Regions from separate parts of the Pseudoalteromonas spongiae UST010723-006 genome, predicted to be linked through region 3. Evidence: predicted binding sites of a transcription regulator. Region 3 holds the regulator's gene; each other region holds the start of a gene.
The links. Region 3 encodes LexA, which represses DNA repair genes until DNA is damaged. Its sites were predicted from a motif close to TACTGTATNNNNATACAGTA; they were not measured.
Positions count from the first base shown of each region.

Region 1: the regulator LexA is predicted to act here: its motif matches at 6,138-6,157, upstream of recN (DNA repair protein RecN).
Region 2: the regulator LexA is predicted to act here: its motif matches at 1,828-1,847, upstream of imuA (translesion DNA synthesis-associated protein ImuA).

Region 1 covers NZ_CP011039.1:1,218,747-1,229,254, forward strand. Annotated here, with positions in the region: gene gltB (glutamate synthase large subunit) at 1-2,951, shown strand, start outside; gene PSPO_RS05800 (FAD-dependent oxidoreductase) at 2,962-4,377, shown strand; gene recN (DNA repair protein RecN) at 4,473-6,137, opposite strand; gene PSPO_RS05810 (hypothetical protein) at 6,302-6,820, opposite strand; gene nadK (NAD(+) kinase) at 7,031-7,909, opposite strand; gene PSPO_RS05820 (HrcA family transcriptional regulator) at 7,981-8,925, shown strand; gene grpE (nucleotide exchange factor GrpE) at 8,982-9,563, shown strand; gene PSPO_RS05830 (multidrug effflux MFS transporter) at 9,639-10,508, opposite strand, start outside.
Region 2 covers NZ_CP011039.1:1,617,521-1,628,028, forward strand. Annotated here, with positions in the region: gene PSPO_RS07605 (Y-family DNA polymerase) at 1-1,123, opposite strand, end outside; gene imuA (translesion DNA synthesis-associated protein ImuA) at 1,123-1,809, opposite strand; gene PSPO_RS07615 (DUF3466 family protein) at 2,005-3,756, opposite strand; gene uup (ATP-binding cassette ATPase Uup) at 3,768-5,678, opposite strand; gene PSPO_RS07625 (glutaredoxin family protein) at 5,681-5,905, opposite strand; gene rlmKL (bifunctional 23S rRNA (guanine(2069)-N(7))-methyltransferase RlmK/23S rRNA (guanine(2445)-N(2))-methyltransferase RlmL) at 5,898-8,030, opposite strand; gene PSPO_RS07635 (cell division protein ZapC domain-containing protein) at 8,097-8,630, opposite strand; gene pyrD (quinone-dependent dihydroorotate dehydrogenase) at 8,745-9,755, opposite strand; gene PSPO_RS07645 (NAD-glutamate dehydrogenase) at 9,822-10,508, opposite strand, start outside.
Region 3 covers NZ_CP011039.1:2,947,545-2,958,052, reverse strand. Annotated here, with positions in the region: gene PSPO_RS13610 (DUF885 domain-containing protein) at 1-141, shown strand, start outside; cyclic di-GMP riboswitch class I at 238-322, opposite strand; gene PSPO_RS13605 (potassium channel family protein) at 483-1,544, shown strand; gene PSPO_RS13600 (hypothetical protein) at 1,589-1,837, opposite strand; gene PSPO_RS13595 (EVE domain-containing protein) at 2,032-2,499, opposite strand; gene tesB (acyl-CoA thioesterase II) at 2,574-3,434, shown strand; gene plsB (glycerol-3-phosphate 1-O-acyltransferase PlsB) at 3,478-5,889, opposite strand; gene lexA (transcriptional repressor LexA) at 6,118-6,735, shown strand; gene coxB (cytochrome c oxidase subunit II) at 7,074-8,204, shown strand; gene ctaD (cytochrome c oxidase subunit I) at 8,204-9,778, shown strand; gene PSPO_RS13565 (cytochrome c oxidase assembly protein) at 9,778-10,353, shown strand; gene PSPO_RS13560 (cytochrome c oxidase subunit 3) at 10,337-10,508, shown strand, end outside.

The sequences.
Region 1 (10,508 bases), 1.4 Mb from region 3:
ATGACTATTTCCGTCAAAAGTTTGCGCAGGTGACTAACCCGCCAATCGACCCATTACGTGAAAATCATGTTATGTCACTGGCTACCTGTATTGGTCGTGAACAAAACGTATTTAACGAGACAACAGGCCACGCAAAACGCTTGCAGTTTTCATCGCCAGTATTGACTTACTCTGATATGAGCCAGTTGCTCTCTGCAGATCAGGCGCATTATTCATTTGCCTCATTGTCGATTAATTATGATAAAGATGACTCTTTGTTATCGGCAATTGAAAACGTATGTGACCAAGCGGAAGAGTTAGCGCGTCAAGGTACGGTATTGATTGTATTAAGCGATAAGGGTTTAACGCCTGACACCTTACCGATCCCTGCTGCGATGGCGGTGGGTGCGGTGCAACGTCGTTTAGTGAGTAAGAACTTACGCTGTGATACTAACATTATTATTGAAACAGCCAGCTGTCGTGACCCACATCAATTTGCAGTATTGCTCGGCTTTGGCGCTACCGCTATCTACCCATATTTAGCATATGAAACGCTAACACAAATGGTAGACACCGGCATCATCGAAAAATCGTATCGCGATGTGACCTTGGCGTATCGTAATGCAATTAATAAAGGTCTCTACAAAATAATGTCTAAAATGGGCATTAGTACCGTTGCTAGCTACCGTTGTTCAATGCTTTTCGAAGCAGTAGGGTTAAGCGATGAAGTTGTAGACTTATGTTTCTCAGGTGTTGTTTCGCGTATTCAAGGTGCAGACTTTAACGACTTCCACCAAGATCTTATTAATTTATCGCGTAAAGCATGGATTAAACGCAAGCCGCTCGACCATGGTGGTTTATTAAAATATGTACATAACGGCGAGTATCACGCGTACAATCCTGATGTTATCCAAACATTACAAGTAGCCGTGCGCTCAGGTAATTATCAGGATTATCAAAAATATGCGGATTTAGTAAACACTCGTCCAGTCACTAATATTCGTGACCTGTTAAAACTGAAAACAGGGCAAACGGCGATTGATGTGAGTGAAGTGGAAGATGCAACTGAACTCTACAAGCGCTTTGACTCAGCGGCAATGAGTATTGGTGCGTTATCGCCTGAAGCACATGAAGCGCTAGCGATTGCCATGAACCGCTTAGGTGGCTGTTCAAATTCAGGTGAAGGCGGTGAAGATGTAGCTCGATACGGCACCGAGAAGAACTCGCGCATTAAGCAAGTTGCATCGGGTAGATTTGGTGTAACGCCGCACTATCTAAAAAATGCGGATGTTATTCAGATAAAAGTGGCTCAGGGTGCAAAACCTGGTGAAGGCGGGCAGTTACCGGGTGAAAAAGTGACACCGTACATTGCTAAGCTACGCTATTCAGTACCTGGCGTAACATTAATTTCGCCACCACCGCATCATGATATTTATTCAATCGAAGATTTAGCCCAGCTTATTTTTGACTTAAAGCAAGTAAACCCAGATGCCATGATTTCAGTGAAGCTAGTATCTGAACCGGGCGTAGGCACAATTGCTACTGGTGTTGCTAAAGCTTACGCCGATCTTATTACCATCGCTGGTTACGATGGTGGTACGGGCGCTTCACCATTAACCTCTGTTAAGTATGCGGGTTGTCCTTGGGAACTTGGCCTTGCAGAAACGCAACAGGCACTGGTTGAAAATGGTTTACGTCACCGTATTCGTTTGCAAACTGATGGTGGTTTAAAAACAGGTTTAGATATTATTAAAGCGGCTATTTTAGGTGCAGAAAGCTTTGGTTTTGGCACCGGCCCTATGGTTGCACTTGGCTGTAAATACCTGCGAATTTGTCATTTAAACAACTGTGCAACAGGTGTTGCAACGCAAGACGAAACACTGCGAGCGAAGCATTATCACGGTTTACCAGAAATGGCGATGAACTACTTTAAGTTTATTGCTGAAGAAGCGCGCGAAATTATGGCGAGCTTAGGGGTAACTAAATTAGTTGATTTAATTGGCCGAACCGATCTACTTGAAGTGCTTGAAGGCACAACGGCAAAGCAAAGCAAGCTCGATTTATCGCCTGTTATTGCAAAGCCAAATAATAAGAGTGGTGAAACCTTATATTGCAGTGCGCCAAATACATCGCACTACGAAGGCAAACTTAATGAAAGTTTGTTGGCTCAAGCAAAAGAGGCAATTGAGAGCAAAACGTCTATTAAATTGCGATCTCCTATTCAAAATACCGATCGTTCAGTTGGTGCGTTGTTATCTGGCTATATTGCAGACCTTCACGGAAATCAGGGGTTAGCGGCCGATCCGATTATTATCGAATTGCAAGGTACTGCAGGCCAATCACTGGGTGTTTGGAATGCGGGCGGTCTTGAACTGCATGTAACTGGTGATGCTAACGATTATGTCGGTAAAGGCATGGCTGGCGGTAAAATTACCGTACGTCCGCCGCTTGGTTCATCGTTTAAATCACATCATGCAACAATTGCAGGTAATACCTGTTTGTATGGTGCAACTGGCGGTAAATTATTTGCTGCAGGCAGAGCGGGTGAGCGCTTTGCGGTACGTAACTCGGGTGCGATTGCGGTAGTAGAGGGACTCGGTGATAACGGCTGTGAATATATGACTGGCGGTATTGTGTGCGTGCTTGGCGATACTGGTATTAACTTTGGCGCGGGTATGACAGGTGGTTTTGCTTACGTACTTGATGAAAAAGGCGACTTTGATAAACGCATCAATACAGAGTTGGTCGAGTTAGTAGAGCTTACAGATTTGAATATTCATCACGAACATTTACGCGGCTTAATTGGCGAGCATTTAGAAGCAACACAATCAAATCGCGCAGAGCAAATTCTTGCTGATTTTGAGTCATACATTGCGCAATTTAGATTGGTTAAGCCTAAATCGAGTGATGTGAAAGGTTTGCTTGGTCATAGAGCACGTTCAAGTGCTGAATTAAGAATACAGGCGCAATAGGAGAAGTACCATGTCACAAAACGTATATCAATTTATCGATGTGCAGCGTGTCGACCCGCGCAAAAAGCCTATTTCGTCACGTAAAAAACAGTTTGTTGAAATCTACGAACCGTTTTCTGCGAAACAAGTTGATTCGCAAGCCGATCGTTGCCTTGACTGTGGTAATCCATATTGTGAATGGAAGTGTCCTGTGCACAACTACATTCCGCAATGGTTAAAACTGATCAAAGCCGGCAAAGTTATCGAAGCGGCTGAATTGTCGCATCGAACTAATAGTTTACCCGAAGTATGTGGACGCGTATGCCCACAAGACCGATTGTGTGAAGGCGCCTGTACACTCAACGAGGAGTTCGGTGCGGTCACCATAGGTAATATCGAAAAATATATTTCTGATACGGCCTTTGCGATGGGCTGGAAGCCAGATATGTCGCACGTGGTTTGGAGCGATAAGAAAGTTGCTATTATCGGTGCGGGGCCAGCAGGCTTAGGTTGCGCTGATATTCTAGCGCGTAATGGTGTAAAACCTGTGGTGTTTGACCGTCATCCTGAAATTGGTGGTTTACTGACCTTCGGTATCCCATCGTTTAAATTAGAAAAATCGGTAATGGAAAACCGCCGTGAAATTTTCAAGGGGATGGGCGTTGAATTTGTGTTAAATACCGAGGTCGGTAAAGACATTGCACTACAAACCATTATTGATGAATACGACGCGGTATTTTTAGCAGTGGGCACTTATCAAAATATGCGTGCAGGTCTTGAAAACGAAGATGCTGATGGTGTGTTTGATGCATTGCCATTTTTAATTGCTAATACCAATTTTCAAATGGGTTACGACGAAACACCAGAATCTTACATCAATATGCAAGGCAAACGCGTCGTTGTGTTAGGTGGTGGTGATACAGCAATGGACTGTGTGCGTACCTCAATTCGTCAAAATGCTAGTAGCGTTGTGTGTGCTTATCGTCGTGATGAAGCCAATATGCCAGGCTCAGTACGTGAAGTAAAAAATGCCAAAGAAGAGGGCGTTGAGTTTATGTTTAATGTACAACCAAAAGGGGTTGTACTTAATGACAGTGGCAAAGTAACAGGCGTAAAAATGGTTAAAACGCAGCTTGGCGAGGCCGATGAAAATGGCCGCCGTCGTGCAGAGGAAGTAGCAGGTTCTGAGCATGTTGTGCCAGCCGATGCGGTGATTATGGCGTTTGGTTTTCAGCCTCATGCAATGCCGTGGTTAAGTGAGTTTGATGTAGAGCTTGATAAATGGGGCCGTATTGTGGCACCTGAGCAAGGCGCATATACGCATCAAACATCTAACCCTAAAATCTTTGCTGGTGGCGATGCAGTAAGAGGTTCTGATTTAGTGGTTACCGCTATTTATGAGGGCCGCAACGCAGCAGAAGGCATTATGGATTATCTCGAAGTTTAGTGCTGTATAGCCTGAATGTGGTTAAACATTTAAGGCAGCTTATAACATTAAAAAAGGTGGGCAAATGCCCACCTTTTTGTATTTATGTTTTTTGCTTAATGATATTGCGACAGTAATTCTGAGGCATTAGTACGGGTAATTTCACTAATATTCGTGCCACCTAATAAGCGTGCAATTTCATCAATTCGTCCCGAGTTATCGAGTACCGACATATGGGTATGCGTGTGGGTGCCATCATCGCTTTTACTGACAAAAAATTGATTATGGCCACTTGATGCTACTTGCGGTAAGTGGGTTACACAAATTACCTGTGTACTGTTGCCTAATTGGCGCAATAATTTGCCAACTGCTGATGCAGTCGGGCCAGAAATACCAACATCAACTTCATCAAAAATTAAGGTTGGCGTAGTCATTTTATCTGCAATGATAACTTCAATGGCAAGACTAATACGTGATAGCTCACCACCCGAGGCTACTTTCACAAGCGGTTGTAAACGTTGGCCTGTGTTAGCAGCTACTTGAAAATCTATGCTGTCTAGGCCTTTGCTACTGGTTATCTCTTGTTGCTCAACCACAATGGCAAACTTTGCGTTTTCCATTGATAACATCACTAGTGATTCAGTAACTTGCTTTGATAGTTCATCTGCTGCGACTTTTCGGCTTTGCGAAAGGCGTGTTGCGACAGTCACATAATGTGCTTTAGCTTCGGCGATTTCGATTTCTAGTGCGGCGAGACGTTCGTCACTTTGCTCAATGTTGGCAAGACTTTGCTTTAGCTCAGCGTGTAAATCTGGGATTGCTTCAGGTGAAATATCGTGTTTTCTAGCCAAATCAAGTGCGCGTGCGATACGGTCATCGAGTTCTGATAACTGCGCAGGGTCCATCTCAATGCTGTCTTGATAATGGCTAAGTTCGCGCGCAGCTTCTTCTAAACTGATACCTGCCTCAAATAACAAGTCGGCGATTGGTGCCAATTTTTTATCTAAACTTGCTAACTCAGCAATTTGGTTTGCGCTCGATTGCACCATAGAGTACGCATTATAATTATCTTGTTGATAAATAATTTGTAGCTCTTTTTGTGTACCTTCAAGCAACGAATTTGCGTTACTTAGCAGCTTATGTTGCTGTTCAATTTCTTCAAACTCTCCGTGCTCAAGTGAAAACTCATCTAACTCAGCCACTTGATACTCGAGCAATTGCTTTTCGGCTGCTGCTTGTTGTAGTGACTGACTTAGCGTCGCCTTTTCTTTTTCAAGTGATTGCAGTGCGTTGTATGCTGTTTTAACGTCGTTCACAAGATCAACGTGTCCCGCAAAGCTATCAACTACCGACAATTGATAACCGGTTTTATTGAGCTGTTGGTGCGCGTGTTGGCCGTGAATTGAAATAAGCAGGCTGCCGAGAGATTTTAACTGGCCTGCTGGCACCATTACGCCATTTATATAGGCTTTACTGCGGCCGTTTGCCGATACTACACGGCGAATAATGCATTCGCTACTATCACCTAATTCATGTTCACTAATAAAGTGTTGTGCAGCAGGTAAGTTCTGAATATCAAACACCGCCGAAACTTGGGCTTTATCGGCGCCTTCACGCACCATGCTGGCTTCGGCACGTTCGCCTAAACATAGCGATAGGGCATCAATAGCGATTGATTTACCTGCGCCAGTTTCACCTGTGATAGTTGTCATACCTTGGTGCCATTCAATATCAAGGTGTTCAACAATTGCAAAATTTGTTACTTGTAATGATGCTAACATAACTGATTATCCATACAGTACATTAACTGGTAATTTATACAGTAAATAAAAAATAGGCAAGTTAAAAATGAAGATATTTTGTTGCGGAAGAAAAAAGGAGTAAGCAGAAGTGTTGAAAAGAGATTGCGCTAATGGCTTGTATTTAGCCTTTAGCGCAGATCAAATTAAACGTTTTCTTCGTGAAGTTCCGGCTCAACGTGTTCATCGGTAGATTCAAGTGTTGGCGTTATCACTTGTTGGCTTAATGAAGGCAATTGATGCCAATAAAAATCACTGTTGAATTGGTGGCCAGATGTCGGTAATTGTTCAACAAAGGCGTAAATTTGTTTGCTTAACGTTAGTTTATCGTCTGCCGATTCAAACTTTAACAGCTCATTTTCGAGTAAGTCAGTTAGGTTACCGATGACTTGTTCATAGTGGGTAATGGTTTCATCAGTTTTACGTTGCATTACAAAATAATTGTTGTTGATTTGCGATAACCCACTAATGTCTTTTGGTTTTACAATGCGTGATTTGCCATAGCTTTGCACTATTTTGCTGTAACGAGAGCTAACAACGTCGATACGTTCGCTTTGTTGTTGTTTTTCAAGTGCTAATGCTTTTTTTCGGTTGTTATCTATGACTAAAAATGTCGTTAACAGTACAATTAATAAAACGGTGGTTAAAAATACTACAAACCCCACTTTTTCTTTCCTTTCAATTGATTACTCTGAATCTGACTAAGTAAATTGCGTAACACACTTAGCAATAATGTTCTTGTGCGTTCTAGTTTTATCGGTTTTCCGAGTACAAGACAAATTTGTGCGATAAAATAGGGCTAGTGTACTCACATTTAACGATGTAATGCCTTAGTGTCCGCTAGAACTTAATTTGTTATTTTGATTTTAGGTTGATTAATATAAACGGCTGCCCCAGTTTAACTTTTGGCGCAGTACATTGTAATACGAATATTTGCTTGGATGTACCATGCGCAACTGTTGTTCACTTCGTTTGATTACAATTTCATCACCTGGCAATACCGCTAACACAACATGGCTATCACAACTCACTTGTAAGTCCACATCATTTGCTGGGCTCAATGCCAGTTTTACTTCACTATTTGCATCCACCACGAGTGGGCGGCTTGTTAGTGTGTGCGGAAACATAGGCACCAATGAAATGGCGTTGAGTTTTGGGTTTAAAATGGGCCCGCCGCCAGAAAGACTATAGGCTGTAGAGCCTGTTGGCGTTGACACAATAAGGCCATCAGATTTTTGCGAGAATACAAACTCTCTATCAATAAAGGCTTCAAACTCAATCATGTGTGCAACTTTATTGGCATGCAGCACGGCTTCGTTAACCGCCGTATTTGAGCTTTTTAGCACTTCATGGCGATAGATTTCCACTTCCAGCAAGAAGCGTTTTTCTTCACTAAATTTACCAGCCAGTACTTGCTCAAGCTCACGCTCAAAATTATCGGGATCAAGGTCAGTAAGAAAACCGAGATTACCTCTATTTACGCCGATAACCGCAATATCAAAGCGAGCCAGTACACGAGCAGCGCCTAGCATATTACCGTCACCACCAACCACAATCGCTAAATCACAGTTACGGCCAATTTCAACTAACGACGCTGAATACTCTTCATCAACAATGGGTTCAGCGACGCGGCTTTCAACGTAAACTTGATAACCGAGAGCCGTTAAAAAGGTATGCAGTTTGGCAAGTGTTACAGCCGCGCCTTCATGGTTCGGTTTGCCAATCAATCCTATGTTATTAAATACTTGTGCCATAAAATCGTCACTGATAAAGTCTTGCCTACAGTATATCTTGATTTTTAATCATCAGGCCATAAATAATAATCATGAAATTAAGCGCCCGTGATCAACTCATTTTTTCTGCCGTTATGGACTTATATTGCAATGGTGAAGGTACGCCAGTTGCATCAAGCCATGTGGTAAAGCAGAAACAAATTAATATTTGCAGTGCGACAGTACGCAATGCAATGGCGCGTATGGAAAAGTCGGGGCTATTGTATGCGCCTCACACCTCTTCGGGACGTGTACCTACAGAGCTAGGTTTTAGCTATTGGTTTGATGAATTTTTTCAACTTTCTGATATTGCAGACTATTGGCAGCCAAGTGCGCAAAGTCTTAGCGAATTTTCACATCGTTTAAGCCAACAATATAAACTGTGTGTGTTGGTGAGTTTGCCAGAGGCGATGCAGCAACATATTTATCGTGCAGAAGTGCTCGATTTTAGTTTTGAAAACTGGCTTATTTTATTATTCGACAGGGACGGTAATAGCCAAAACATTCAGATTACCAAGCCTCGCGAAGCAAACGATGCATTACGCAATCAATTTAATGCGTGGTTAAATACTGTTTTTGCAGGGCATAACTTGGCCGAAGGGTTACGCCGCATGGCGGCGATGCGCCAAAGTGCACCAATGTTTTGTCATGGTTCACTGGGTATGTGGATTAAAGCGCTCGCTGAAAAACTGCATGTAGATAGTAGCATTGTGATTGGCAGTCACTATTTATTTGGTGCACTGTCTAGCGAGCAGTTAAATCAAATTGGCGCGCCATTTTTAGATTATGTAGAACAAAAATTAGCGATGAAAATGGGTATGTCGGTTATGTACCACGACAACTTGCCGTTTGGTGCATTGGAAGACTATTTATTACTGAGCGTGCCGTACTTTTCACAAGAGATATACCAAGGCCGTTTATGTGTGCTCTGCCCAAAGTCGGCGAAAATTGAAGCAATTATCAACGAAATATCGATTAATTGCGCTATTAGCTCTTGAAAGGCGTTTATCAATCCCCATAATTAGCATCAGTTGTAAGATTTCGGAGAGTATCAATGTCTGAGCAAAATAATCAGCCAGAGCAAGAAGCAGAAGTACAGGAAACCCTTGACCAAGTAGCAGAAGAGCTACAAGGTGGTGAAGAGCTAAGCGCAGAAGCGGAAATTGCAGTATTAAATGCAGAGCTTGAAGCAGCGAAGCAAACAATTGAAGAGCAAAAAGACAGTGTAGTACGTGCTGCCGCAGAAGTTGAAAACATGCGTCGTCGCACAGCGCAAGATGTTGAAAAAGCGCACAAGTTTGCCCTTGAAAAATTCGCCAATGAACTACTACCTGTGCTTGATAACTTAGAGCGTGCGATTGAGTTTGCTGACAAAGAAAACGAACACATTAAGCCGGTTATCGAAGGTGTTGAGATGACGGCAAAAAGCTTTGTTGATGCCGTAGCAAAGTTTGGTGTTGAAGTGGTTGCGCCACAAGGCGAAACGTTTAACCCTGAATTCCATCAAGCAATGTCAATTCAGCCATCTGCTGATGTTGCACCAAACACTGTTATTGCAGTAATGCAAAAAGGTTACCTATTAAATGGTCGTTTACTTCGTCCAGCAATGGTAATGGTGTCTAAAGCAGCTGAATAATAGCGCTTAAGAATGCAAAAAAGCTGTAACCTTGGTTACAGCTTTTTTTGTGTCTGTTGTGGCAAATATAATGTACTAATGGCCGAACTTTAACTGCTTTAATTGGCAGATTAAAATACCGCTTACTGCCATTGCCATAGCAACCGCAAACCCGATGCTTGGTGGCAATGGAATAAACGCTAACATTGGGCCAGCAAAGGCGCCACTGCCAAAGCGTAAAGTACCTATCACTGCGGTAGCTGTTCCAGACTTCTTCTTGAAATTGATTAAAATCAGCGCGTCGGCGTTGGTTGCCATAATGCCTAAACTCATCATCAGCGGCGCAATAAAAGCGGCAACCAAATATACATTGTGCGTAAATACACTGACTAAAATAAGGCACGTTACCGCAATAAAACTAATGGCTAAGCCAATATTGAGCATTTTACGTGAGCCAAATTTAGGTACTAGCCGGGTATTAATAAAGTTACCTAACATCAACGCCAATACATTGAATGCAAATAACACCCCAAATAGGGTTTCACTCACCTTAAAGTGTGCCATATAAATTGCTGATACTTTGGTTAAAAAGCAAAAGAATGCGAACGAGGCGAGCATGGAAATAACAATATCAAATCGTGCTTTTTTGTTTGTAAGCACAATACGGTAGTTTGAAAAAAATAGCGCCAAACCTTTAATTTTACTCGGGTGAATAGGCACTTCTCGCAAATAAAAATAAGCTAATACAAAGAGCACGCTAGCATAAATCGTCAATGCATAAAATATCGCGTGCCAATGCCAAGTGATCATTAACACACTGCCGATACTTGGTGCGAGCAGGGGAGCTAACATCATAATCATCGACACGTAAGACATGCCTTTCGCAGTATTTTCTTGATACATATAGCGAATAATACCAGGTACAACGACAGTGACCGCAGAGCCAAAAAATGCTTGCGCAAAGCG
Region 2 (10,508 bases), 1.3 Mb from region 3:
TTAGATCATTATAAACAGTTAAGGTTTTAACCTGCTCCTGCCCAAGTTTTGCCTGTAATATTGCAGTTAACATTGCAGTATCTAAGCCTGATTTATGCTGTGAAAACAAATCGCCTTCTTCACCTAAATTAGATACAAGGTAATCACTTTTTATAGTTAATGCGATAACTGGTGCTGGTAACTCGGTATTTTCTAAACGTAATAAAAAAAGCGTTAACCAGTGCTCAGCGCGATATTCAGCATGCGCTGACGATAGTTCAAATACCAAATTGGCTACTTCTCTAAAATGCAAAATAAGGGTCACTTGCTTTGCTAACTTACAAGTAGAGAGTAAAAAAGCTTGTTGTTGCTTTAATACAAGCAAAAGTGGTTTTTCAAGATGCTTAGTAAGCGATACTTCATAATGTAAGGTTAGTTGTTTTTCAAAATGCGTATCAGGTATGTAAAAAGTCACTCGATGCGGATATTGGCCTGTTAATTTACCTACATACATTACTAATTCACGTGAGTAGCGCTTAGCTAATTCATCAAGCGATACACTCAACAACTGCTTAAAGTGCGTAATCCCTACGCGGGTTAGCAAAGCAATTTCTTTTGTAGTGATATCAGCAAATTGTAATGACAATAACGCAAGCTGATTACGCGCATTTTGCTGGTTTGTAAAAATCACATTAGTACCCGCTTGTGCTAATGCTTTTGCCAACAACGGTGAAGATCCGCTTGCGAAATAATACTTAATCCCCAATGTTTTTAACTGTGTTTCAAGCACATGCCAATACTGATCACTGTTGTTATATAAGGACTGCATACCATCACACGCTATCAGTAAACCTTTTGGCGGCATAATACAAATATCTGCAGTGTAGTTATAAAGTACACTGGCTATGCGCTTAAGCTCTGCTACTTCCACTTCTTCTTGATAAGGGTAAACCGCAAGATCAGAAACTAATAAACTAGCTTGCCCTAACCCTTGCCCTTGCGTTAATCCTTTTTTTTTAGCCGCCGTTGAAAGTTGTACTAAATTACCTTGGTGATTGGCCAAGGCAATTACCTCGGTGCTCGACATTGCAAATTGCGTATCGAGTTGTAACTGTGGAAAGTAAAGATAAAGCCAATTTAACATTAACCAGCCTTATCAACCGGAAATGCAATAACATTGCTGATAGGCGAAGATGCAATGGTGCAATAAGGCCATGTCGTTTGCATATCAACAATAAAATAATCACTTGGCCAACCGCCTTTTCGACGGTTTATCTTTACTTTCAGTCCTTGTGGATGTGCTTGTAATGTTAAGCTTAAAGTAGCAGGCAAACTCGCTTGACTGGTTTTATAGCTATTTAAGTAAAACAAACGGTTTTTACCCGATTTACTTGCTTGCTGAAAGCGCTGGATATGGGAAATCGTTAAATCTTGCTGCGGCCAGTAAATAACATCGCTGCAACTGCCACTTTGTAAACATTGTTCTACTGCCCAAAGCGCATCTTTATGTTGCTCAGGATACAGTACTAACACTTGACTAATATCAACACCTAAATGATGCAAAGCAGCACTGTTAACTAACGCAGGCGGTGAAATAAACACAATAAAACGGCTTTGCCGCATTTTAAAACTGGGTGCAATCAATCGAAGTTCACCAATGCCGGGACTACTCAATAGTTCTATCACGCCATTAGTGGGCATGCCGCCAGCGAGCTTGTCATCTAAAACCGCAAAGCCCGTTTGATGCTTTTCTATCTGCTGCGTTTGAATACGATTGGATGCATACCAAAGCAGGTTGCGATGATGTAATTGCTTGATCAGTGAATTCATGAATACACCAAAGGATTATACTGTATTTATATACAGTATAATCCTTTGGTGTTGAGGATCAATGGATCCGCAATAAAAAAGGCCAACTGTTTCTGCAGTTGGCCTTCAATCATAATTTTATCAATATGTTATGAATATGAGTTTATAGCTTATCTTTTAATAAACCCATCAAAACATTAGGGTATAAAACACTTACTATTTAAAAAAGCGTCGTCTAATTGCTACAAGTGGCAATAATACTAGGCCTAATGCACCAAACGATGCACCTTGGCGTTCATATGTTTCTTGCGCTTTCTCAGGACACTTCTCAGCTACACCCTCAGCGTTATATTTCAGCTTCACTGAAACAACCACACTTTCTTGCTCTACTTTACCGTTAGCATCAACCACAACATTACCTTGAGCATCACGCTTATCTACGGTTTTTGTAGCTGTGCCATATACAGTACCATCATTTGAAATGCTGATTGCTTCCGCAACCACATATGGGAATGATGATTCACCATCGTTTGCAAAACACGGTAATAAGTCATTTAGATTAGTGAACGTGTCTTTATTAATATCGTAAATAAACGCTTCTTGACGACGGCTTGCTGATGAACTTGTTTCAACTTCGCCTTGACCAATAATCAGGCCATTATCATTTATGTCTGTCGCAACCACAGAGCTGCTTTTAAAAAAGTCTGTTGGGAAAGTTGTCTCGCCGGTTGCAACATTATGATAAAAGAACTTATTGCGCGCAGTGTTCTCAATATTTTTAGAGGCATAACCTGTAATAATATTACTGTTATTGATAGCTACTGCTCGACCACCAGAAAGGTAGTCGTATTCGTTAATAAACTCTACAACATTTCCATCTTTGTAATACACCGGATATTGTCTAATGCTGTCACCATCACGGTATCTTACAACAGAATAACCTACCGCAATTTCGTTTTCATTAACCGCTAATGCAGTACTACGCCACGCTCTCTTTTGCTCATCTTCATCAGGTACAATACCTAACCCAAGATCAACAGTTTCAATCACATTTAATGCATTATCTAAACGCCACATTGTTGCATGGCGGTTATAAAGAGGACGGCTTCCAGACGTGACATAACTTTCATGGCATACTTCAACAGGTACTTTTTCGCCATCACAACTTTCATCTAGAGACTCTTGTGAATCAGAAGCAATACTTACTGACGTTTCACCCACAACTAAATAACCATCACTTACCTGAACGATGTTATACGCACCAGAAATACCACCATAAGTTGCTTCTGTTGGCATTAAATCAACTCGTTCACCGGTATTGGCCATTACAAAACCACGACGTGTAAAATCACGAATATAATGTGTTTCCGATTCAGTTTCGCCGTCTTCAGTAAATTGAATCTTAGTATAAGGTGCAGAGCCCCAGCCAGCTTTAACACCATCTTCTGCAATTGATGTTAAAATGTTCTCAACTGAGCGTGTTAAACCACCATCATAATCAGGGTGTTCAACATCATAAATAACGCGTTCTTGCGTTGAATCATTATACTCAACGGCAATATTGAATTCGCTAACTCTGCCACCTGATATTTTTTGGTATAAGCTGCTTGCGTAATATTCACGTAAGAAATCTTGTAGGAATTGTTGCGCATCGCCATTAATATTGCCATTTTCGATATCGTCTAATGTGAAGGTGATTTCTTCATCACGATTTTCAAAAACACGTTCACGATTTCTGTAAGCTGTCGTCATAGCAGAGCTTTCAAAATCTAATTCCGCAATATCAATAACAATATTGAATACGCCTTGCGCCATACCAACGGCTTGACCCGCTTCGTTTGCATCGGTTACATACGCGTGTTTAGCGTAATCTAGATTGCCAAGCTCTTCTAAAACATATGGAGTAGCGCCTTGAACCTGTGGCGTGATTGCAGCAAAAACTGCCGCTGCAAGTAATTTATATTTCATTTTTATTCCTACTACTGATCCTGTAACTGTTCCAATTCTTCCCAGCGCATAAAAGCGGTTTCAAGCTTCGACTCTGCTTGCTGTAATTGGTTCAAGGTTTTCTGAGTTTGCTCGCTATCTTGCTTGAAAAAATCGGGGGAGTTAACAACTTCTTGAAGTTCTTCAACTTCTTGTTCAAGCGATTCTAATAAAGCGGGTAGATCTTCGAGTTCTCGTTTTAATTTGTATGATAACTTGCCTGCTTTTTTAGCTAAAGGCTTATCTGCGACTTTTTTGTCCTTTTCTGTGTCTTTTTGTTTTTGTTCAATTACTGTTTTTTCAGCAAGTGACTGCGCATAATTTTGGAAATCTTGGTATCCACCAACCACTTCCACTACTTTGCCATCACCTAAAAAGCCCCATACTGTACTACAGGTATTGTCGATAAATTCACGGTCGTGACTTACAACCAACACAGTACCTTGATAATTAGCGAGAATTTCTTCAAGTAATTCAAGTGTTTCAACATCTAGATCATTGGTCGGCTCATCGAGTACCAATACATTGCTTGGTTTAACAAATAATTTTGCCAGTAATAAGCGGTTTTTCTCTCCACCAGATAACGACTTAACAGGTGAACGCGCTCGTGCTGGTGGGAATAAAAAGTCTTGTAAATAACCAAGCACATGACGACTGCGGCCACCGATGTTCACCTCTTGTTTACCGTCAGCAACATTATCTTGCACGCTGGCTTCTTCGTCGAGTACCGAGCGATACTGATCAAAATAAGCAACTTCTAAATTAACACCTTGCTTTACTTTGCCTGATTCCAGCGCTAATTCGCCAAATAGAATTTTCAGTAACGTTGTCTTACCAACACCATTTGGCCCAACTAGCCCAATACGATCACCACGCATAACTAAGGTAGAGAAGTCTTTCACTATTGGCTTATTTGTAAAGCCTTGGCTAATGCCTTTAGCTTCAAATACTAACTTGCCAGAACGCTGAGCACTTTCTATGTTGAAATCGGCCTTACCTTGTTTTTCAACACGGGCTTTTCGTTCTACACGCAGTTGTTTAAGTGCACGAACACGACCTTCATTACGCGTACGGCGCGCTTTAATGCCCTGACGGATCCATGCTTCTTCTTCCGCGAGTTTTTTATCAAACAAGGCATTTTGGCTTTCTTCAACTTTTAATGCGTGCTCTTTTTGCTCTAGATATTTTTCATAATTACCCGGGTAAGAGACCAGCTTACCTCGGTCTAAATCAAGAATACGTGTTGCCATTGAACGAATAAATGCACGGTCGTGAGAAATAAATACGATCGCACCATTAAATTCTTTTAAGAATTTTTCCAGCCACTCAATGCTGGCAACATCCAAGTGGTTAGTTGGTTCATCCAGTAATAACAGATCTGGCTCACCTACCAATGCTTTCGCAAGCGCTACTTTTCTAAGCCAACCGCCCGACAGCGCGGTTAAATCACTGTTTGGATCGAGTTCTAACTGACTTAGCACTTGGTTTATTTGCGTTTCGAAACGCCAACCGTCGTTTGCCTCTAACTGAGACGATAAGCGCTCGAACTGTTTAAGTCTTTTGTCACTGTTATCTTGACTTAGCTTCGCGCTCACTTCGTGATATTCAATCAACAGTGTCGCAATGTGCGGTAAGCCATTGGCAACATAATCAAATACGGTGCCATTCGCACCTTTTGGTGGGTCTTGCTCAAGGCGTGCTACTTTTAATCCACTCAGACGGTTAATTTCACCATCATCCAGCTGAATTTGACTATCAAGCACTTTAAGCAAGCTTGATTTACCAGCGCCGTTACGACCTACAATACATACCCGCTCGCCATTTTCAATCAGCATTTCTGCATTATCAAGCAATGGGTGTGTGCCGAACGCTAACTGCGCTCCTGTAATTCTAATTAAATCCATGATTATTTATTTTTTAAAATGTCTTCAAGATCAAATGGCCAAAATAGTTTTGTGCCAGTGCTAAACTCAGCTACCGGAATCGTCGTCTGGTACTCAGCCATTAACGTTTCATCGTCAACAATGTCGACTAAATCTAGCTCTGTAGCTAAGCCGGCTTGCACAAATAATGCATGCGCTTGCTCACATAAGTGACAACCCTCTGTGTGATACAGCGTTATCTTAGGCATTGCGGATAAGCCACGCGTTGTGAATTTGCTTGTTGCGTTTAAAATCAGGCGAAAGTGTTTTATCGCTGATATTTTCTGCTATCAAGCCAAGGTCAAGTAAGCCTTCTTCGTTCATCGTAAAACCGCGCTTGTTATTTGAAAACAACAAGGTACCGTTTGGTGCCAAAATACGTTTTACCCAAGTAAACAACTTAATGTGATCACGCTGAACATCAAACTCTTTTTTCATGCGCTTTGAGTTTGAAAATGTCGGCGGGTCTAAAAAGATAAAATCAAACTGACCTGTTGCTTGCTCTAACCATGCAAGGCAATCCGCTTGTTCAAAATGATAACGCGGGCTGTTAAGGTTATTTAACGCAAAGTTTTCACGGCCCCATTTTAAGTAGGTATTACTCATATCAACACTGGTCACCGATTTTGCACCACCTACCGCTGCGTGCGTTGATGCGCTACAGGTATACGCAAACAAATTAAGTACACGTAAATCTTTGCAATTTTGCTGCATATAACGACGTGCTAAACGGTGATCTAAAAATAGTCCGGTATCTAAATAGTCGTGTAGATTAACTTTAAACTTCACACCGTATTCTTCTACCGTCATATTATTTTTTGACTTGTCGGTACGCTGTGCTTTTTGATACTGAGATGTGCCCTTTTGCTGCTTACGCTGTTTTACAACAATATTGCTTGGTGCAATATCAAGGGTTTGCGCAGATAAATAAATAATATCTTGTAAGCGCTTTTCTGCCGTTGCTTCATCAATGGTTTTTGGTGGCGCATATTCATAAATCACCAAGTACTCGTTATAAACATCAACGGCAACATTGTACTCTGGAATATCCGCATCGTATAAACGATAACAACTAACGCCTTCTTTTTTAAGCCATGATTTAAGACCTTGACGGTTTTTCTTAAGACGATTAGCAAACGCCATCGAGCCATCGTAGTTAAGTTTAGTTTGGCTTGATTGCTCAGTATTTTTCTCGTCTAAATCATAAAGATTAAGCACACAATCTAACGGGCCATTTTTCAGTTTGTACTGCTTTTTCTTGGCAAGTTTTAAGAGGGCTAATAAACTAGCATCGGTTGCAAATAGCGCCAAATGCCAAAATTTAAAATGCTTTTTAAACGCATCACCTAAGTGACGATACAAATTAACTAACTCTGCTTTTTCACCTAAACGCTCACCATACGGTAAGTTAGATAGCACCACCCCAGGGAGTTTTGCTACTGCAGTGAGTTTATTGGCATCTGCTTTTTTTAACTGAATAAACTTTGCAAAAGGTAAACTTTCAATATTATTTAGCGCTTTTTGTAATACGCGTTCATCAATATCATTACCAATTAAATACAGCTTTTGATCGGTTTGTTGGTCTTTAAGTTCTTGTTTTAGTTCTTTGAATTTTGCCGCGCGAAACCCCGGAAGTGATTCGAACGCAAAATGTTTGCGATATAAACCCGGTGCAATATTCCACGCCATCATCGCCGCTTCAATTAATAACGTTGCTGAACCACAACACGGGTCAAACAACGGGCGCGAGGTATCATTTAGCCAACCTGAACGACTTACTAACGCCGCCGCTAAGTGTTCTTTTATCGGCGCATCGCCTTGATGAGGACGATAACCACGTTTCGAAAGGCCTGGGCCTGAAAAGTCGATATATAAAGCACATTTTTCTTTATTTAAACGACCAACAATACGTACATTAGGTGACGTTTTAGAGATGCTAGGACGTTGTTGATGACTTGCAAAGAAAGAATCGACAATTGCATCTTTTACTACCAATGTTGAAAACTGAGTATTTTTCAGTTCACGGTTAGTCCCGCTAAAATCAATTGCAAACGTTTGCGTTGGCCCAAAGTACTCTTGCCAATCAAACCCTTTGGCAAGCGCGTATAAATCATCTTTGGTATTAACGGTATCCGATTCGGTCAGCAACATCATAACCCGTGTCGCATAGCGACTCGCTAAACACAGTGTTTGTGCTTGTTTATTGGATGCGTTAAAACGAATAGAACCAATACTCTGTTTAGTAATTTCAGCGCCAGTGGCTTGAATTTCAGTAGCGAGTAAATTTTCAACACCAATCGACGTTAGTGCAATAAAAGAAAGCGAATTGCTCAAAGCAAAAAACCCAGTTAAAAAATCTGGCTGAAGTATAACAGTTTTAAATTCGAGTAGCGATAAAGCCTAGGCGCGTTTTAGCTGTGATTGGTTGATTAAGATAGGATTTACACGATCGTTAAGCACTTTAATGGTTTCAAAACGACTTAATGCAAAATTATCGTCTAGTTGCATTTGATGCTCTAAACACATGCACACACTGGCATCATTACCGCATTCAATAATCAAAAACTGACCGCTTTGCTTCTGTGAATTAAGGGTAATAATCGCTTCGGTACTTGGGGTGTGGCCTTGATAAGGTTTGAAAAACCAACTTTTAGCAAGAACTGGCTTAAGGTGTAATTTGGCTGCTGTCGCATGTAATGCAATAACGGCTATTTCGCCTTCGCTCCAAATGCTAAAAGCTGAGAGATAATGACAGATCTGCTCATACAGGGCAGCATCTTCGAGGCTAAAGCAACTACCCTCGATTGCTGCTTGCGTAAGTTGACGCGTTTTATATGGCATAACAAGCTCTTCGCGTGTTGATTCGACATACAACACTAAACGGTTTCGCTCTTTACACGTTAGCCAACGCCAATCTTTCCCTGCTTGCAACATAATATCAAAAAATCCCCAAAACATGACATCTTGAGGATTATAGAGCTATGGTACTAAAAATAAACTATTTTTTAGAATATTTTCAATAGGATCATAATGTTAAATAACCGATCCTTATAAGGCGCTTATGATCTTTTTGATCATAGGTGGTCCTTGGTAAATAAAACCAGTGTACACTTGCACTAAATCAGCGCCAGCGGCGAATTTTTCTTTCGCAGATTCGGCCGAATCAATACCACCGACACCGATAATTGGCAACTCACCGTTAGTTAAGCGTTTAATTTCTTTAACTATTTCCGTAGATTTCTGACGAACTGGATGACCCGATAAGCCCCCTGCTTCATTCGCATGTTGCATGCCTTCTACTGCGCTGCGATCAAGCGTCGTGTTAGTTGCAATCACGCCGTCAATTTTATTATTGATCAATGATTCAGATACTTGCTGAACTTGAATTTGATCAAGATCCGGTGCAATTTTAACTAACATAGGTACTTGTTTACCGTGTTTTGCTGCTAAATCAAGCTGCTCATTCTTAAGTGAACCAAGTAAATCATCTAGCGCCTCACCATATTGTAAGTCACGTAGTCCTGGGGTATTAGGTGATGAAATATTCACCGTAATATAAGATGCACTGGTAAATACTTTACGCATACAGTGAATGTAGTCGTCTTTACCTTGCTCATTAGGCGTGTCTTTGTTCTTACCAATGTTAATGCCTAATATGCCTTTGTACTGCGCATTTTTTACGTTCTCTAGTAAGTAATCTACACCTTTATTATTAAAGCCCATACGGTTAATCACCGCATTAGCCTGAGGTAAACGGAAAATACGCGGTTTGTCGTTACCTGCCTGTGGGCGCGGTGTCACCGTACCTACTTCAATAAAGCCAAAGCCCATTTGTGAAAAGGCATCGATGCATTCGGCATTTTTATCAAGACCCGCAGCAAGACCAACTGGATTTGGCAATTCTAAACCTAAAAACGTGGTTGGTTTACTTGCAACCGATTGAGACCAGCACATCGATAACGGTGTATTGGCAAATCGCTTTAGGTTTGATAAAGCAAAGTCATGCGACCATTCAGCATCTTTACTAAACATAAAACGACGCGCTAAATCATAAAACATAATTGTGTTGACCTCTTAATAAAAAAATACCCCGGAAAATTCCGGGGTATTGTATCTAAATTTTTGTTATTGCGCAGTATCGCAATTGTGGCTTAGTAGCATTAATTCGCGTAATGCCACCGAGAATTTTGCAAAGTCGTGCGTTTGCGACGTTTTAAACTCAGCCAACATATGCTGCCAACGCTCAAGCAGTACTTGGTGCTCGTTCATCCAGCTTTCAATGATGGTATCAACATCACAACCCGCTGTTTCACAGTTATTAAGCACAACTTGTGAAAGAGAACGCTGCTGCCAATCAAGCTCTTCACGGTACGATGCACGTGCAAGTGCTTGCCAGTGGTTGGCAACCGGTTGCTTAGTAATTTGATCTAAGAACCAGTGTAGACCCATGCCCGCACCAAGCTTGAAGTAAGTTTCAGAAACTTGTGAAATTGGTTTACTTGATGCATCTGCTACTTGCGCTAAGTCCATCACTGAGAACAAGCTTGAAAGTTGTGCAATGCGCTTAGCCAGTGCACTTGGTACACCTTCTTTAGCCAATAAGTTAATTTCTGTATTCAGTTTTTCAGCTTCTTCGTCAACCATATACGACGTGATGTTTTCACTTAAGTCATTAAACGCAGGTGCAAAGAACTCGATTGTTTGTTCAATGTTGAGTGCTTTGTTGCGGTGACGTAAGAACCAACGTGTCGCGCGACGTACAGTACGGCGTAATTGATACAACATTTCTGTTTGTACAATTGACGGGATCTG
Region 3 (10,508 bases):
CGTAAAAAGACAGAGCAAGCGTTAGGAGCTGAGTTTGATATTAGAGAGTTCCACTTTCAAATTTTGAAAAACGGTTCACTTCCTCTGAATTTACTCGAAGCACAGATTGACGCATACATCGAAACGGCGAAAAAAGCGTAAGGGTGAATTGCTAAAATAAAGGCTGCTCCAAAGTCCCATGATTCTTATATTCGTGAGATGGTTTCGAAGCAGCCTACATAGCCCCCGACCTGTTATCGTGGCAGCTTCGCAATCATAGGAGTGCTCCCTTAGACCGATAGCTTTGCGTCATCAGCTTTCGCTGAGTTTGCCTTTGTCGAACTTAACAGTTCAAATTAAGTCTAGAACGGGTTTCATTATTTTGCCTATCAATTTGCTGTTTTTTTACTGCAATCTAAACTGAGATAATTTCACGTACTGCTTGCTCCACTTATTAGATGGCGCTACAGTGCGTATCATTAGTAAAATAAATAATAGTTATCATGAACTTAGTTATAAAGAAAATTCTAGTAGCTATTCGACGCCATATTCACTATGTAAGTTGGACGTCGGTTGTTTCTCTGCTGGCAGCACATATGCTCTTAACTTGGGTGTGTTTATTTGCAGCGAAAGAAACAGAGTTATTAGGGATAAATCAATTTATTTATTACTACATAGTGACCACTTCGACGGTTGGGTATGGTGATTTAAGTCCCAGCTCCGATTGGGGAAAACTATTTGTAGCCTTGGTGCAAATTCCTATTGGATTAGCACTGTTTGGTGTGGTGTTAGGTAAAGTTGGACAAAGTATTACGGGGTTAATCAAGGCATCTATGACGGGCGATAAAGATTATTCAGGACAAAGCGAACATATTCTAATTTTTGGTTATCATCCTTCGCGCACACGTAAGATGATTAATTATATTTTGGCTGATAACAAGCGCCTTGAGCGACGAATTTTATTGGCCGTTGACGAGCAGATGACGCATCCGTTTTCAGATAACCCACACGTGGATTTTGTTCGCCTTTCAAGTTTCACTGATGTTGATGAACTTAAGCGTGTGGCAATAGATGGTGCTGATAAAGTAATCGTTGATGGCAACGATGATGATCATACGTTTACTACAGCGCTGAAAATCAGTCGCTTAGTGCATTCATCTTGTCATATCAGCGCGTACTTTCTTGATGAAAGTAAAAGTGAGATGTTGCGAGAACACTGTAAAAACGTGGAATCTACGAGCTCGAAGTCGGTAGAAATTTTGGTACGCTCGATGCAAGATCCAGGTTCAAGTCGTATTCAAGAAGAGCTGCTTTCAACGTTACATGGTGATACTCAGTTTAGTTTGGAAGTCGGTGAAATTAAGCAAAATGTTAAATTTGAAGTGTTATTTTTCCACTTTAAAAAGCAGTTTGATGCGACCATTTTAGGTGTAGCGCATAACCGTATCGGTGAGGGATTAGACTTGAATCCGCCGCTAGAAATGGAAATAAAACAGGGCGACATTTTGCATTATATGTCTGTTGAGCGAGTGCTCAGTGACGAAGTCGATTGGCAATCGATGTAATAGTGCATTAAGCAATTAATAAAAAGGCAACCTAGGTTGCCTTTTTAGCGAATGCGAAAATGTGGCTCCATATCGACTTCACCAAGATAGTCGATCGTTGCATAGCTAGTATCACATCTTGCGAATGCTAGGTAGTTTTCTTCTAGTTTTCGCGCAAAAGCAAGTTGATAACCATAGCGATTTAATTTATTTAATTCGACTTTTTGGGCAAAACTTAAGTTGCTCCAAAAGGCATTTAAATCACCTTCTCCTTGCCTTCTCTCCGCTGTAGGCTTATTTGTTAAAGCAGACATAATCTTTCGCAATTAAAAATTAGACAACTTATACTAAACCATTAAAAAGAATACTGTCTAGTCCGATCTGCTTACTTAGTATACTTGTAAATCGTGGTGCAATTTGATGATTGCAACAGCGAGAAACATGCCGAACGTCACTCTGGTAATCAATTCACTCTTTAAATAAACTCTTTGGCTACTCTTTTACGTGGCTATTTAAGTGAATTGCTAGTGTATTTATCGAGTATATATTGCCACTCAGATTCTCTCACCGGTTGAATTGATAGTCGGCTACCTTTTTGCACTAAATGCATATCTGCCAATTGCTGATCGGCTTTAAGCTTGGTGAGTGGAATAATACGTAACTTTTCAACGAATTCTAATGTAACACTTATCCATCTTGGGTTATCGGGAGTTGCTTTAGCATCAAAGTATTTTGATTGCGCATCGAATTGAGATGGATCGGCAAAGGCTGTTTTAATTACCTTAGCAATGCCAACAATGCCGGGTTGTTTACAGCTAGAGTGATAGATAAATACGAGATCGCCTAACGCCACTTGGTCGCGTAGAAAGTTACGTGCTTGATAGTTGCGAATACCATCCCAAATTTCATCATTTTTTGCTTTTAAATCGTCGATAGAAAATTCGTCAGGCTCTGTTTTAAATAACCAATAATGCATTACCTATTCTCGCTAATGTTAAAGTGGCAGGTGTTTGCTATTATAGCGATACTAGGAAATTACGAAATAGTGTTATGAGTCAGGTACTAAACGATCTTTTAGCATTGCTGAAGTTAGAAAAAATAGAACAGGGGCTGTATCGTGGCCCTAGCCAAGATCTTGGTTTTAAAGCTGTTTTTGGCGGTCAAGTTATGGGGCAAGCGCTATCTGCTGCAAAAGAAACCGTTGCAGAAGATAGGCAAGTGCACTCGCTGCACTCATACTTTTTAAGACCTGGCGATGTTGATCACCCGATTGTTTATGATGTAGAGAACATTCGCGATGGCCGCAGTTTTAGCACGCGCAGAGTTAAAGCGATTCAATTTGGTAAGCCGATATTTTATATGACTGCTTCTTTTCAAGTGGATGAAGAGGGGGTGACTCACCAAGCGGCGATGCCTAATGTACCAGGCCCTGAAAAACTGCCATCGTCACTGGATGTTTATCGCGAACACAAAGAACTGATCCCGGAAAAAATTCGCAATAAAATTATTTGTGACAAGCCAATTGAAATGCGACCGGTTAATTTTCAAAACCCGTTTAAGCCTGAAGTAACTCTTGCTGAGCGCTATGTATGGTTTAAAGCTAATGGCGATATGCCAAATGACCCGCGAGTGCATAAATATTTGCTTGCATATGCTTCTGATTTTGAATTTTTACCTACAGCGTTACAACCGCACGGTTTGTCATTTTTACAACCGGATATGCAAGTTGCCACCATTGACCATGCGATGTACTTTCATCGTCCATTCCGTTTAGATGAATGGATTTTATATGCTGTAGATAGCCCTTCAGCCAGTGGAGGCCGAGGGTTAGTTCGAGGGCAGTTCTTTAATCAGAAAGGTGAGTTAATTGCCTCGACGATTCAAGAAGGTGTGATTAGAAAATATGGATAAAAAAGGCGGTGTATACCGCCTTTATTTTTGTTGTCGATAAAAGCTAGTTTTCAAGTGCACTGGCAATACTTGGGTTAAGTTGTTTTAGAATAATTTGACTCAACTGCTTTGTTGTCTCGTTGCCTGTGATGCGGCCTTGTTCGCAATCATCAATCATGTGGTTATGCTTAAGCGTGCTAATAAAACCAGACAACACTTTTTTATCGAAGAATTCTGGTGTATCGATACCAAATAGTTGTGCAAGCTGTTGTGCAAAATCTTGGCTTTGCGTTTCAAGCTGGTCGCGCGAAATGCTGTCACTTGCCAGAATTAATTTAAGTACGCTGGCATAGCGAATTAATGTGCACTGGATAAAGCGTGCTAACAAGTTAAGCTGAGCTAGAGATTTGCTGCTAGGATTAACTGAAATCGCATCGTTTTCAACGGTTAATAACCCAATACCGCTCAAGGCTTCAAGTGAGTCATTTAGATACGTTTCGCAATACGGTTGCATAAACCACTCCTGTTTAAAGAGCGGATATAACGCGTTAACTTGCTTGATTAGCTGGTCGCGAGAAATGTGTTTTTGGCTAATTAAGATTGAGCTAATTAGACTTGGTACTGCGAATAAATGCAGTACGTTATTGCGGTAATAGTTCAGTAATACTTTTTGCGTGTCTTGAATACGGATTACTTCAACTCGCCCTTGCGTAATCACTTCAAATTTATCTAACGTGAGTGCGTGTTCAAGCAGCTCTTCTGCGCTTTTGTTTGGCACACTGACATCTTTGCTGTACGGCGCTAATTCAAGCAATCTCAGGTAGTTTGTCATACAAGCAATGAGCTCGTTACGCGTCATCGCCTGTTTTTCGGTGTTTAACAAAATAGATGACATTAAAGTAACGGCATTGATCGCAGCCGCATTGTTGATGTTGACCATAACTGAATCAGCAAGTTTGCCAACCATTGGCGTTAGCCAATTAGGCTTTTCATTTGCAGCAATGCTGTCGCGCCAATCTGACTGGTGCTGGGTAAGGTATTGATTAATGTTGATTGGTTCGCCAAAGTTTACATTACCTTTGCCGTAATTCTTGAGCTTACGTAGAGTTTTGAATACGCCCAGTACTGACTCATTTTTCTTTTTTTGTCCAGCAAGTTCACCAAGGTAAGTGTTTACTTCCATTACATGTTCGTAACCAATATATACAGGCACGATTGAAATTGGACGATCGATACCGCGCAAAATTGATTGTAATGTCATCGCTAACATACCGGTTTTAGGTGGAAGCAAACGGCCAGTTCGGCTGCGGCCGCCTTCGGTATAAAACTTAACAGCGTAGCCTTTTATAAATAACTGGCTTAAGTATTCACGGAACACTGCGGAATAAAGCTTGTTGCCTTTGAACGAGCGGCGTAAGAAAAAGGCGCCACAGCGTCTAAATATTGGGCCTGCAGGCCAAAAACTTAAATTTATACCTGCTGCAATATGCGGTGGTACAAAACCTTGATGGTAAATAACGTAAGTAAGTAATAAGTAATCCATATGGCTACGATGGCACGGCATATAGATGATTTCGTGGCCTTTGTCGGTCAGCTCTTGAATCCGTTCCGGGTTATTTACTTCAATACCGTTGTATAGCTTGGTCCACAGCCAAGTAAGAATGCGCTCAGAAACACCGATCATTGATTCGTTATAGTTGGCAGCAATTTCATCAACGAGTTTTATGGCATTTTGTCGTGCTTCTACAATTGAGATGTTTTTACTTTTTGCTTCATCTTCAATTGCGGCTTTGACAGTGCTTGATGCTAAAAGACCTTGATACAGCTGATCGCGAGATGGCAGTTTAGGGCCAAGCGCAGCGAGCTTCTGACGTTTAAAGTGGACGCGGGCAACACGAATGAGTTTATGCGGTAAATCATCACTTTGTTGCTTACTGGTAAGCTGCGATAGTTCTAATGGACGACTAAAACGAATTAAGTTGTCGCGGCCAGATAGTAACACGACAAATACTTTACGTAACCAACTTGGTGTAAGAGAACTGGATAAAATAGTGCCAAGGCCTGGCTTTTCTTTACCTGGATTGCGTCCCCATAAAATGGTGACCGGAATAACTTGTAAATCGGTAACGTCAGATTGTTTTAATGCTGCAAATATTTCTTCGCTAATTTCGAGCGCTGGGCTGTCTTTTTTGGCTTTACCAAACAGTGGCGAGCGATGATGAATTGGAATGTACCTTGGAACTTGTTTATCACCAATTTGCTGAGTGACCTGAGGGTCTGGTAAGCCGAGTTTTTTACAGGTGCTGCGCAACGCGGCTGAATCAGAAAAAGAATTTAACAATGTGATGTAAACGGTCGGCTTGTTCTTATCTATTGCGAGGTTGTCTAAAGGGTGTTCAGGCACTATTTTCGAACGTACTAAAAGCTTGTTCATACCGTTTGCAAACCACTGAATCATAGAGCCAACCAACTTCATAACACCAACCTAAAAACAAAAGGGGCGCTAGCATACCAGTTAACTCTAAAAGATTAAATAACTGGTCGTGCCAGAGGAAAAATAAAGCAATTTACTGCGATGATTTTTGATTTGCAGCAATTATCGTCTGTAACTAAGCATAGTGCTAATTATCAAATAATTAAAAGTTGCGAAATAAGAATAACTGTATATACTCACAGTTATCTGTACTGTATGGAAAACCAGTGAATGAGACCATTAACAAAACGTCAGGCACAAATCTTAGAACTTGTTAAAGTATTTATTAAAGATACTGGCATGCCGCCAACGCGCGCAGAAATCGCATCGACACTCGGTTTTAAAAGTGCAAACGCTGCAGAAGAGCATTTAAAAGCATTAGCCAAGAAAGGCGTAATTGAAATGGTGCCAGGCGCTAGCCGTGGTATTCGTTTAGTGGAAGAAGATGAACCCGAGCAACTTGGTTTACCATTAATTGGTCAAGTTGCCGCAGGTTCACCTATTTTGGCTAATGAGCACATTGAAAGCCATTATCAAGTGGATCCAAACCTATTTAACCCATGTGCAGATTTCCTACTGCGTGTACGTGGTGAGAGTATGAAGGATATCGGCATTATGGATGGTGACTTACTTGCTGTTCATCGCACGCCAGTGGCGAATAATGGTCAAGTGGTTGTAGCCCGTGTTGATGAAGATGTAACGGTAAAGCGTTTTGAAAAAGCAGGCAAACAAGTACTATTACATGCAGAAAATGACGATTTTGACACAATTAAAGTCGATTTAGAGCATGATCATTTTAATATCGAAGGCCTTGCGGTTGGCGTTATTAGAAATGCTGACTGGATGTAATACACTTTTGTTGACCTTGGCTAGTGAGTAATTTTGCTAGCCTCACCCTGCTTTAAAACACCCTATTTCTTACTATAACCCCTTCTATTTTTACATCTTCAAAAATCGCTAACTTATAGATTTATAAAAAATTTATCTTAAATTTGACTTGCGTAAAATTTAATCGTTTACTAGACCTTAGTAGTAACCTTGTTTTCTTTTTAAGCAAAGTGCGGCTTTTAGAAAACAAGTATAATAAAGAAAATGGAGTGATGCTGTAGTGCGTCGTGCGATTTAATCGCTAAAACTTTCACTGACCATTTCCTAACAACATAATAATAATTAGCTAAGGAGCGAGCATGAGGCTAGTGAAACTATCCTTATGGTTACTATTGAGCTTTCCTTTTTTAGCAGTTGGGACGAGTCAATATAACTTACCTGTTGGGGTGACAGACATCAGCCGTGATGTCTACGAGCTCCATATGACAATTTTTTATATCTGTTGCGTTATTGGATTAGTAGTATTTGCCATTATGTTTTGGGCAATAATTCATCACCGTAAATCAAAAGGAGCAGTGCCTGCTCAATTTCATGAAAGTACCAAAATTGAAATACTGTGGACCGCAATTCCATTTGTAATTTTGATTGGTATGGCAGTGCCTGCAACCAAAACCTTGATTGCCATGGAAGACACCACTAAAGCTGACCTAACGATTAAAGTCACAGGGTCACAATGGAAGTGGCATTATGAATATCTTGACCACGATGTGTCGTTCTATTCTGTTCTTTCGACTCCACGTGAACAAATCACCAATCAAGATCAAAAAACAGAAACCTACCTATTAGATGTTGATAAACCCCTTATTATTCCAAAAGGAAAAAAAGTACGCTTTTTAATGACTTCGGACGATGTAATTCACTCTTGGTGGGTACCTGAGTTCGCGGTTAAAAAAGATGCGAACCCTGGCTTTATTAACGAAGCGTGGACTAAGGTCAATGAGACCGGTATTTATCGCGGTCAGTGTGCTGAGTTATGCGGAAAAGACCATGGCTTTATGCCAGTGGTTGTTGAAGTTAAAGAGCCTGCTGAATTTGAACAGTGGTTGGCAAATGCGCAGCTTGAAAAAGCGCAAGCAGCGGCTGCAGAAAAAGCGTCACTTGATCTTACACTATCTCAAGATGAGCTAATGACGCTAGGAGAACAAGTGTATATGGCTAATTGTGCTGCGTGTCACCAACCTACTGGGATGGGATTGCCAGGTGTGTTCCCAGCGCTAAAAGATAGCCCAATAGCACTTGGCGATGTTAAAGCACATATCGATATTGTGGTTCATGGCAAGCCAGCAACAGCAATGCAAGGCTATAGCAAAATGTTGTCACTAAAAGAATTAGCGGCAGTAGTGACCTATGAGCGAAATGCTTGGGGTAACAACACTGGCGATTCAGTGCAACCAAGTGATATTCAAGAATCTGTGGGAGAAGCACAATAATGACAACACTAGCTGAATCTCATCACCACCATCATGCGCCAACGGGTTTAAAACGTTGGCTATTTACGACTAACCATAAAGATATCGGTACGCTATATCTGCTATTCGCTCTGTTAATGTTTTTAACGGGTGGCGCAATGGCACTGGTTATTCGTGCCGAATTATTTCAACCAGGCTTACAATTTGTAGAGCCACACTTTTTTAACCAAATGACTACAGTTCATGGCCTAATCATGGTTTTCGGTGCAGTTATGCCTGCGTTTACTGGCTTGGCAAACTGGATGATCCCTATGATGATTGGTGCGCCAGATATGGCACTACCGCGCATGAATAACTGGAGTTTTTGGATTTTACCATTTGCGTTTTTCATTCTGCTTATGTCGTTATTTATGGAAGGCGGCGGCCCAGCTTTTGGTTGGACGTTCTATGCCCCACTATCAACCACATACAGCAATGATAATACGGCACTATTCGTCTTCGCTGTGCATATTATGGGCATTAGTTCAATTATGGGGGCAATCAATGTAATTGTAACCATAGTGAATATGCGCGCACCTGGCATGACGTATATGAAATTACCGCTGTTTGTATGGACGTGGTTAATTACTGCATTTTTATTAATTGCGGTGATGCCGGTACTTGCTGGGGCGGTGACTATGGTGCTAACTGATAAATACTTTGGCACAGATTTCTTTAACGCGGCAGGCGGCGGCGACCCTGTAATGTTCCAGCATATTTTCTGGTTCTTCGGACACCCTGAAGTTTACATCATGATTTTACCGGCGTTTGGTGTTATCTCGACGATTATTCCAGCGTTTTCACGTAAGAAACTGTTTGGCTATGCCTCAATGGTGTATGCCACAGCATCAATCGCGTTTTTGTCGTTTATTGTATGGGCGCACCACATGTTTACCACTGGCATGCCATTGGCGGGGGAGTTGTTCTTTATGTATAGCACCATGCTGATATCTGTGCCTACGGGGGTAAAAGTTTTTAATTGGGTAGCGACAATGTGGCGTGGCTCGATTAGCTTTGAAGTGCCGATGCTGTTTTCCATTGCGTTTATTGTGTTATTCACCTTAGGTGGTTTCTCTGGATTGATGTTAGCAATAACACCGGTAGATTTTCAGTATCACGATACTTACTTTGTGGTTGCTCACTTCCACTATGTGTTAGTAACGGGGGCTGTATTCTCGATAATGGCAGGAGCTTATTATTGGTTACCAAAGTGGACAGGCAACATGTATCACATTGGTCTTGCTAAAACCCATTTCTGGTTATCGCTAATTAGCGTAAACATTCTGTTCTTCCCAATGCATTTTGTGGGCTTAGCCGGTATGCCGAGACGTATTCCTGACTATGCACTGCAGTTTGCTGATTTTAATGCATTGATCAGTGTTGGTGGCTTTGCCTTTGGTTTATCTCAATTACTTTTTGTTGCCGTTGTTTATAAGTGTGCAAAGGGTGGCGAAAAAGTACCTGCCAAAGTGTGGGATGGGGCTGAAGGGTTGGAGTGGGAAGTTGCATCGCCTGCACCTTATCATACGTTCTCTGAGCCGCCGGAAGTGAAGTAATGAATAACGTTAAGCTACTCAAAAAGCTAATCTTAACCAGTTTATTAATGTTTGCGTTTGCCTTTGCGCTGGTGCCACTTTATGACGTGTTCTGTGATATCACAGGGTTGAATGGAAAACCTAATATGGAGCAGGCCCAAGTGAGTGCGCAAAGTGATGAATCGCGCAGTGTACGCGTTACATTTATCACACACGCGCAAGCTGGCGCACCGTTTAAAGTCAAAGCTAAACGCTACAGTGTTGACGTTAGCCCGGGTGAAATGGAGCGCATAGAGTTTATTGCGCAAAACCTTTCGAGTAGCAACAAGATAATGCAAGCCGTACCGTCAGTAGCACCAGGTCGGGCGGCTAAATATTTACATAAAGTGTCTTGCTTTTGTTTTAATCAACAGCCGCTGACAAGCAAAGGTTCAGCGGATTTGCCATTGCTCTTTTACCTCGACGAAACCTTGCCAAATGATATTCATGAAGTGACCTTGTCGTACACCATTTACGATATTACAGCAGATGTTGAAGGTAAAGTTGCAAGCAATAGCAAGCGCGATGGAGAGTTAGTCAATGAAAACTCAATATGAAAAATATTATGTACCTGAGCAAAGCCAATGGCCGATTGTGGGTGCTGTTGCTCTGTTCTTAATTGCCATTGGAGCTGGCTTAGCGGTAATGCAAACTGCTAAACAGCAAGGTGGTTTTGGTTTTCACATTTTAATCTTAGGCATTGCGGTTTTAC